4 regions of the Streptomyces sp. NPDC101110 genome follow, and region 3 is predicted to be linked to each of the others. Evidence: riboswitches for the same ligand, from Rfam matches in the RefSeq annotation. Region 3 holds a riboswitch; each other region holds the start of a gene.

Region 1 (2,177 bases), on a different contig from region 3:
CCGACTCGGCCGTCTGGGACTTGCGGGTCAGATCGCCGATGACGAGGACGTCGGGGTCACGGTCGGCGACCGTCTCCCAGTTGACCTGAGGCCACTCCTCGTGGGTGTCGTCGAAGACGTTCTTCGCGCCGAGGGCACGGGTGATGATGCCGGGCGCTCCGCAGCAGCCCGCCATGTAGGGCGACTCGGAGTTCGCGAACCAGTACAGGAGGGTGACGTCGGAGGCGTCGACGCCAGCCGTCGCCTTCTTCATCCGCTGCCGGAGGGATTCCACGAGTTCGTCGCCGCGCTCCCGCACACCGAAGACGGTCGCGAGGTCGTGGACTTCGCCGTAGACGGTGTCCATGCCCAGCGTCTTGTCGCGTGCGCCGTCCCCGCCGCCCGAGTTGTCCTTGCCGACGCAGTCGGACGGGGAGACGTAGGTGGGGACGCCGAGTTTCTCGAACTGCTCGCGGGTGGCGACGCCGCCCTTGCCGAGGGTGGAGACGAAGGACGCGGCGACGAAGTCGGGCTCGGTGTCAAGGACGCGTTCGAAGGACGGGTTGTCGTCGGCGATGCGCGGCACCGTCGCGTTCGCCTTCGCCAGTCCCTTCATCACGGGGTCGGTCCAGGTGGCCGTGCCCGCGAGCCGGTCGGCGAGACCGAGGGAGAGCAGGATCTCGGTGGTGCCCTGGTTCAGGGACACGGCGTGCCGCGGCGGGGCTGTGACGCGGACCTCGTGCCCGCAGTCGGTGAGCGTGACGGCGGCCTTCGCGTCGGTGGACGGGCCGCCGCCGCAGCCGGTCAGAAGCAGGGAGCCGGCCGCGAGCAGGGCGGCGGCACGGGCGGGTCGGGCGAGGGGCACGAAAACCAGTCCTCAGTCGTCGAGGGCTCGATCGCGGAGCCCGGTCGTACGGTGCTCCCCCGCCGCGCGCGGCCGCGGGGGCCGCCAGCAGGTCTTCGGACTCGGGTTCACCCGGGTCGGGGCGCCTTCCCGGACGTCCGCGAGTCGGTCCAGTGGCCGAGGCCCCGCCCGTCCCCCTCACCGCTGCGCGTCAGTTCCGGATTCGCACCGGATTCCCTGACCCACGTACATGGGTTCGACTGGCCCCGGCAAGCTATCACGGGGGTCGTCCGGGGAATCACCGCGCGCTCGCCGCCGTTGACGGGGAGAGCAGTTCGTCCACGACTTTTGAGGAGGCCGCCGGTGTACGGCGACGAGGCAACGGTCCGCAGGATCCTCACCGAGCTCGGCGACACCTGGGCCGTGGTGGGCCTGTCGTCGAACCGGCAGCGAGCGGCGTACGGCGTCGCCGCCGTCCTCCAGCGCTTCGGCAAGCGCGTCGTGCCGGTGCATCCGAAGGCGGAGACGGTGCACGGGGAGAAGGGTTACGCGAGCCTGGCGGACATCCCCTTCGACGTGGATGTCGTCGACGTGTTCGTGAACAGCGACCTCGCCGGAGCGGTCGCGGACGAGGCGGTCGCCAAGGGTGCGAAGGGCGTCTGGTTCCAGCTCGGCGTGATCGACGAGGCGGCGTACGACCGGACCCGTGCGGCGGGCCTGGAGATGGTGATGGACCGTTGCCCGGCCATCGAGATCCCACGGCTGCCTCATCACCGCGTACAGGAATCCTGAAGCGTTTCCCGGGAAACACCCGCAGCCGGTCAAGGCTCCGCGCGCTGGTGCCCGGGATTCGGCGTCCCTGTCCGGGGAGATCGAGCGGCGCATCGAGGAGGTGGCTGTCACGGAGGTCCCGGTCCACTGAGACCGGCCTCCATGATTGGCGCATGCCCCACGCCTCCCCACCTCTCGACTCCGGCGCCCCGCAACGCTTCCCAGTCGTCGTCGTGGGCGCCGGTCCGGCCGGTCTGACCGTCGGCAACATTCTGCGGGCCGCGTCCGTGGACTGCCTGGTGCTGGAGGCGGAGACTCGCGAGTTCATCGAACAGCGGCCACGCGCCGGGATCATCGAGGAATGGGCGGTACGGGGCCTGGAGAAGCGGGGCCTCGCCCGGAACCTCCTGGACCGCGCGGAACTGCACACCGCGTGCGAGTTCCGCTTCGACGGGCAGCGCTACCGGTTCCCCTACGGAGAACTGACGGGCAGCCACCACTTCGTCTATCCGCAGCCGTTGCTGGTGACGGACCTGGTGCACGAGTACGCCGACGTCCGCGGCGGCGAGATCCGCTTCGGCGT
Region 2 (2,177 bases), on a different contig from region 3:
TTGCCGGTCTGCGCGAGGGTGCGCATCATGCGGCCGTACAGTTCGCGGGCGGGCAGGGTCTTCTTCGCGAGGCCCTGCGCCTCGGCCGCCCGGTACGCGGCGTCGAACTCCTCACCCCACAGGTCGACCAGCTCCGGCACGTCCGAGGGGGAGAACAGCGACCACTGCGCGTCGGCGTTCACGCGCCGCATGAACTCGTCGGGCACCCAGTGCGCGAGGTTCAGGTTGTGCGTGCGACGGGCGTCCTCGCCGGTGTTGTCGCGCAGCTCCAGGAACTCCTCGACGTCGGCGTGCCAGGTCTCCAGATAGACCGCGGCGGCGCCCTTGCGCCGGCCGCCCTGGTTCACGGCGGCGACCGAGGCGTCCAGGGTCTTCAGGAACGGGACGATGCCGTTGGAGTGCCCGTTGGTGCCGCGGATCAGCGAACCGCGGGCGCGGACCCGGGAGTAGGCGATGCCGATACCGCCGGCGTGCTTCGACAGCCGGGCCACCTGGTGGTACCGGCCGTAGATGGAGTCCAGTTCGTCCTGCGGGGAGTCCAGGAGGTAGCAGGACGACATCTGGGGGTGCCGGGTGCCGGAGTTGAACAGCGTGGGGGAGGAGGGGAGGTAGTCGAGGCGGCTCATGAGCCGGTAGAGGGCCGCGACCTCGTCCAGCGCGCGGGTGGTGTCGTCCTCGGCGAGGCCGCACGCCACCCGCAGCATGAAGTGCTGGGGCGTCTCGACGACCTTGCGGGTGTGCGGGTGGCGCAGCAGGTAGCGGCTGTGCAGGGTGCGCAGGCCGAAGTAGCCGAAGCGGTCGTCGGCCGCACCGTCGATCAGCGCGTCGAGACGGGCGGCGTGGACACGCACGAACTCGGCGGTGCGGTCGGCGATGAGCCCCTCGCGATGGCCGACCGCGACGGACTCGGTGAAGGACGTGACGCCCTGCGAGGCGGCCTCCTCACGGATGCTGATGGTCAGCAGCCGGGCGGCCAGCCGGGAGTAGGCGGGATCCTCCGAGATCAGACCGGCCGCGGCCTCCGTCGCCAGTTCCCGCAACTCCCGCTCGTCCGCCTGCGCGGACCGGCCGCGCAGCGCGGCGGCGGCGACCCGGTCGGGGTCGGCGTCGGGGAGGTCGGCGGTCAGCTCGCTCAGGGTCCGCAGCAGCGCGGCACCAGGGGCGTCGTGCTCTTCTTCGGCTGAGACCGGCTCGGCTGGCGCGATGGTCACGTGGGGCTCTCCCTCGCTCGGCACGGGGGCCTCGTCAAGGGCAGGGGGCAGCACACGAGCGCACGCGGCGTCGCGTCCACCGGCCCACTCCACGAGGCCCGGACGTCAGGGCACACCGGCCGGGTGGCCGGGTGCGCTGTCGGCAGGTCCTCGGACTGACCCCTGTGCAGGGCGGCACCCGGAACACGAGGGTTCCGGGAACGGACATGCACAAGTACACCGTTGCGGGACAGTTCCGGATTCGCACCGGATTCCCCTGCGGCGACAGCGAGCATGAGCATACATCTTGTGCCGGGTTCGGACGGCACCCCCAGATGTTGTGTCGTACTGGTTTCAGAGCGTCAACTCATAGGTGAGAAGAGTGATGTCCACCAGCTCCGGGAGAGGGTTCCAGTCACGCTCGGGTGTGCGAGTGAAACCCAGCCGTTCGTAGATGCGGTGGGCCGCGTGCATGGTGCGCTGGGTCGACAGCACGACGCTCCGGCAGCCCGGGGTGGCGCGCGCCCGGTCGACGCATGAGCGCACGAGGGCCTCGCCGACTCCCTGCCCGCGGGCCGCGTGCGAGACGGCGAGCATGCGGATCTCGGCCTCGCCGGGGCCGGCTATGTCGGCCATGGGGCCGCCGGACGGGACGAACGTGACGCCCCCGAGCACGCGGCCGTCCCTGAGCGCGGCCAGGACCTCCGCGAAGGCCGCCCGCCCGGCGACGTCCCGCAGCACGCGCAGGTACTGGTCGCCCTCGCCGAAGTCGAGGAGGCCGTCCCGAAGGTAGGCCTGGGCGGTGAGGGTGCCGAGTTCGTCGTATTCGGTGGGTTCCACGGGGCGGATCAGGAGGTCCATGGCGTGAGTGTGCACGACAGCGGGCCGCCGAGGGTGCTTGCTCCTCGGTGACCCGCTGTCGGTTGTGTGTGTGTGCTCGCGCAGTCCCCCGCGCCCCTTGAGGCCCTCAGTGCGAGGTACCTGCTG
Region 3 (2,177 bases):
CCGCAAGGGCGGCGTGGTCCGCTGGTCCACCGCGACGCGGATGTTCGTCGCGTGGGGTCTGACGCTGCCGGCGGCGGCCCTGGTGGGCGCTCTCGCCGAGCACGTCACCGGCTTCGGCAGCTGGGGCACCGCCGTGGTGGCCGTCTTCCTCGTCGCCTCCAGTGCGGCGATCTGGAAGCTGTCGCGGCGCGAGGTGGTAGACCACACCAACGTCAACGACACCGGCATCGAGACCGAGGAGCCCGCGGGCGTGATCACCACGGCGATCGCCGCGGTGACGCCGCCCCCGGCGAGCGGATCGGCCACGGCGTCCGAGGACCCGGTCCCCGCGTTCCCGTCGCAGGCCACCGCCGAGCGCACGCCGACCACGACCACCACGGTCTGACCCCCGGTTACAAGGAAGAGTTTCCGATATGAAGATCGACTGGGCGGCCCTCGGCTCCGTCTTCGGCGTCAGCCTCGTGGTCACCGTGGCCCTCGTCGGACTGTTCACCCTCGGCATCACCGGTCTCTCGCGCCGCGAGCGGGCGGTGGCGGAGGGCGGGTCCGCGAGCCTCGCGGTCACCGGCGCGTACGCGTGTTTCGCGGCGTGTGCGGCGGCCGTCGGGTACGGGATCTATCTGATCGTGGCCTGAGCACCGCAGCGCACATCGTGTCCGCCGGGCGGCACGGGACTTGAGGTCCCGTGCCGCCCGGTCGTCGTGTGGGGCAGGGGGGATGTGGGGTTCTCCACACTCTCCCCTCGCAGGTCAACGGCAAGTTGACGGCCGTTCCCGGCCGTGGTGGACTGCCGGGGCCAGTACGGCGGCAGGAGAGGAAGCCGGTGAAAGTCCGGCGCGGTCCCGCCACTGTCACCGGGGTAGCAATCCCCGGGAGCCAGGAACTCTCACCGCCGATCTCGTCGAACCAGGGCGTGGACACCCTGAGTGAGGACACATATCGCCATGCGCGGCTGCCGATCGAGGTTCACCACCCCACCCCTGCCCGCCCTCCTGGCCGGCTGAGCCCATGGGTGCCAGTCGCGTCTTCGCGTACGGCGCCGCCGCCGGTCTGATCGGTGACCTGCTGCTCGGTGATCCTCGCCGGGGGCATCCGGTCGCCGCGTTCGGGCGGGCCGCGGGTGCCGTGGAACGGGTGCTGTGGCGGGACCACCGCGGGTGGGGCGCGCTGCACACCGCAGTGTGTGCCGGAGGGGCCGCCGCCCTCGGGTCCGTCGCCGCACGTGCCGTGCGCACCTCCTCCGTCGCCTCCGTAGCGCTGACCGGTGCCGCCACCTGGGCCGTCGTCGGGGGGACATCACTCGCCCGGGAAGCACGGGCCATCGGGCAGGCCCTGGAGTCCGGGGACATCGAGGCGGCCCGGGCCCGGCTGCCGCACCTGTGCGGCCGGGATCCGCAGGCTCTCGACGCCGACGGCATGGCCCGGGCCGTGGTCGAGTCCGTCGCCGAGAACACCTCCGACGCGGTGGTGGGGGCGCTGGTGTGGGGCGCCGTCGGTGGGGTGCCGGGGCTGCTGGGCTTCCGGGCCGTCAACACCCTGGACGCGATGGTCGGGCACAAGTCGGCCCGGTACCGCCGCTACGGGTGGGCCTCCGCGCGGCTGGACGACCTCGCGGGGTGGCCGGGAGCGCGGCTGACCGCCGTGCTCGCCGCCCTGGCCGGACCGGATCCGCGGGGCGCCGTGCGGGCCTGGCGGGCCGATGCGGCAAAACATCCGAGTCCCAACGCCGGACCCGTGGAAGCCTCGTTCGCGGGGGCGCTCGGGGTGCGGCTCGGCGGGACGCTCTCGTACGGCGGGCGGGTGGAGCACCGGCCCGTGCTGAACACGCAGGGGCGTGCGGTCGGCACGCAGGACGTCGAACGGGCCGTGCGGCTGTCGAAGCGCGTGACGTGGCTCGCGTTCGGGGTGTGCGCGGGCGCGCGGTTGCTGACGAGTGCGCGGTTGTTCAGGAGCGCGCACTCGCTCGGGAGTGCGCCGTCGCTCAAGGGCGCGCGGTCGCTGAAGAGGGGGAAATGACATGAGCGGTGGGCTTCTCGTCGCCGGTACCACCTCCGACGCCGGCAAGAGCGTCGTGACCGCCGGGATCTGCCGGTGGCTGGTGCGCCGAGGCGTCAAGGTCGCGCCCTTCAAGGCGCAGAACATGTCCCTGAACTCCTTCGTGACGACGGAGGGGGCCG
Region 4 (2,177 bases), on a different contig from region 3:
CGCCGGCGTTCGAGAACTATCTCCTCGGACTGCTCGCCAAGCAGCCCGAGGAACGGCCCACCGCCCAGCAGGCCGCCGAGTGGTTCGCCGGGGGAGCCTGGCGAGGCCTGCCCGAGCCGCTGCCGGAGGTCTCCCCACCGCCGCGGCCCACGACCACGTCCACGGCGAAGCCCGCAGGGCCGGACCCGTACGCCGCCGCCGAGACCGGCAGTCCGACCACGTACGCGCTGCCCGCGACCACGGGTCACCGCACCGCGGCCCGGGCCGCCCGGACGGGGCGTTCGGGCCGCACGCGCGGGCGCGGCGGTGCCGGCAACCGGTCCACGGCGGTCGCGACGGCCGCCGCCGCGGTCCTCTTCCTCGCGGCGATGCTCCTCGGCATGCGCTGGTTCTCGCCCGACACGACCACGGAGGGCACGGAGCCCGACGCCTCCCCGACGGCGAGCAGCCCGGCCGCCACGGTGCCCGAAGGCACCGCCGCGCCCGGCTCCCCCGGCCAACAGGCCGATCAGCAGGCCGATCAGCAGGCCGACCCGGCGGGCGGGCCGGGGGCAGCCGACACCCCGGCCACCGGCACCGTGGCCGATGTCACTCCGTCCGCTTCGCTCTCTGCGCCGACTCCTGCCGCGCCCGCGCCGAGTGCGGCGGCTCCGACACAGGAGGAGGGCGGCGGGCCGGCGCAGCCGAAGCCGGAGAAGCCGCGCAACGGCGGGGAAGAGGGGGAGAGCGACGACGGCGGAGACGACGGCTGACGCCGCCCGAGGGCATGCGGCGGAGCCCTGCCCGGTGCGCCTCGATCGGCCGTGAGATGCGCCGGTGTGCGAACGGGCGCCCCCTCGCGCGCCCCTTGGGTGGCTTGTCATCGCCCTTATCCCGGCCTTATTGTCACCACGCCTTGGTGAACGGGAAATCCGGTGTGATGCCGGTGCGGCCCTCGCCACTGTGAATCGGGAAGTCCGGCTCCAGCCCTCACGGGCAGCCACTGGGTCCTCGTGACCCGGGAAGGCGGAGTCCGGGCGGTGGTACCCGTCAGCCAGGAGACCGGCCAAGGCGCGTCAACCATCCACGAGGTGCTGGAGAGGGTCTGCTGAGCCATGCACATTGCCGAGGGTTTCCTTCCTCCGGCGCACGCGGTCGCCTGGGGCGTCGCGTCGGCGCCGTTCGTCGTCCACGGGGTCCGGTCGCTCACCCGTGAAGTACGCGAGCACCCCGAGAGCACGCTGCTCCTCGGTGCGTCCGGCGCCTTCACGTTCGTCCTGTCCGCGCTCAAACTCCCTTCCGTCACGGGCAGTTGCTCGCACCCCACCGGCACGGGTCTGGGCGCCATCCTGTTCCGGCCGCCCATCATGGCCGTGCTGGGCACCATCACCCTGCTCTTCCAGGCGCTGCTGCTCGCGCACGGTGGCCTGACCACGCTCGGCGCCAACGTCTTCTCCATGGCGATCGTCGGGCCCTGGGCCGGGTACGCCGTGTACAAGCTGCTGCGGCGTTCCAACGCGCCGCTGATGGTGGCGGTGTTCTTCGCCGCGTTCGTCGCCGACCTGTCCACCTACTGCGTCACCAGCGTGCAGCTGGCGCTCGCGTTCCCCGACCCGGGCAGCGGATTCCTGGGCGCGCTCGGCAAGTTCGGCTCCATCTTCGCCGTCACCCAGATCCCGCTCGCGGTGAGCGAGGGCCTGCTGACCGTGCTCGTGATGCGGCTGCTGGTGCAGTCCAGCAAGGGTGAACTGACCCGGCTGGGCGTGCTCGTCGCCAGGAAGCAGGCGCGGACCGGGACCGAGACCGAGACCGAGGCGGCGGCCCGATGAAGAAGAACACGAAGATCAACCTGATCCTGCTGCTCGCCGTGGCCGCGCTCGCGGTGCTGCCCCTGGCACTCGGGCTCGGCGACCACAAGAAGGAGCCGTTCACGGGCGCCGACGGCGAGGCCGAGACGGCGATCACCGAGCTGAAGCCGGACTACGAGCCGTGGTTCTCGCCGCTGTACGAGCCGCCGTCCGGCGAGATCGAGTCGGCGCTGTTCTCCCTCCAAGCTGCTCTCGGCGCCGGTGTCCTCGCCTACTACTTCGGCCTGCGCCGGGGCCGCAGGCAGGGCGAGCAGCGGGCACGGGAACGGGACTCCGACGACGCGCTGTCCGGTACCGCCGGGAAGTCCACCGAGGGACGGGACTGAGCCC

Evidence for each region. A riboswitch is a leader RNA that binds a small molecule or an ion and turns the genes downstream of it on or off. The one in region 3 is predicted to bind cobalamin.
Region 1: another riboswitch for cobalamin. It lies ahead of ACIQU3_RS24885 (ABC transporter substrate-binding protein); the one in region 3 lies ahead of ACIQU3_RS23330 (cobalamin biosynthesis protein).
Region 2: another riboswitch for cobalamin. It lies ahead of ACIQU3_RS18480 (ribonucleoside-diphosphate reductase subunit alpha); the one in region 3 lies ahead of ACIQU3_RS23330 (cobalamin biosynthesis protein).
Region 4: another riboswitch for cobalamin. It lies ahead of ACIQU3_RS22730 (energy-coupling factor ABC transporter permease); the one in region 3 lies ahead of ACIQU3_RS23330 (cobalamin biosynthesis protein).

What each region holds. Positions count from the first base shown of each region.
Region 1 covers NZ_JBIVZM010000011.1:69,165-71,341, reverse strand. Annotated here, with positions in the region: gene ACIQU3_RS24885 (ABC transporter substrate-binding protein) at 1-844, opposite strand, end outside; cobalamin riboswitch at 913-1,103, opposite strand; gene ACIQU3_RS24880 (CoA-binding protein) at 1,187-1,615, shown strand; gene ACIQU3_RS24875 (4-hydroxybenzoate 3-monooxygenase) at 1,768-2,177, shown strand, end outside.
Region 2 covers NZ_JBIVZM010000007.1:121,068-123,244, forward strand. Annotated here, with positions in the region: gene ACIQU3_RS18480 (ribonucleoside-diphosphate reductase subunit alpha) at 1-1,211, opposite strand, end outside; cobalamin riboswitch at 1,335-1,538, opposite strand; gene ACIQU3_RS18485 (GNAT family N-acetyltransferase) at 1,545-2,051, opposite strand; gene mctP (monocarboxylate uptake permease MctP) at 2,158-2,177, opposite strand, start outside.
Region 3 covers NZ_JBIVZM010000010.1:57,392-59,568, forward strand. Annotated here, with positions in the region: gene ACIQU3_RS23320 (anion permease) at 1-385, shown strand, start outside; gene ACIQU3_RS23325 (hypothetical protein) at 414-635, shown strand; cobalamin riboswitch at 775-908, shown strand; gene ACIQU3_RS23330 (cobalamin biosynthesis protein) at 1,009-2,016, shown strand; gene ACIQU3_RS23335 (cobyric acid synthase) at 2,018-2,177, shown strand, end outside.
Region 4 covers NZ_JBIVZM010000009.1:265,027-267,203, reverse strand. Annotated here, with positions in the region: gene ACIQU3_RS22735 (serine/threonine-protein kinase) at 1-752, shown strand, start outside; cobalamin riboswitch at 880-1,065, shown strand; gene ACIQU3_RS22730 (energy-coupling factor ABC transporter permease) at 1,095-1,808, shown strand; gene ACIQU3_RS22725 (energy-coupling factor ABC transporter substrate-binding protein) at 1,805-2,173, shown strand.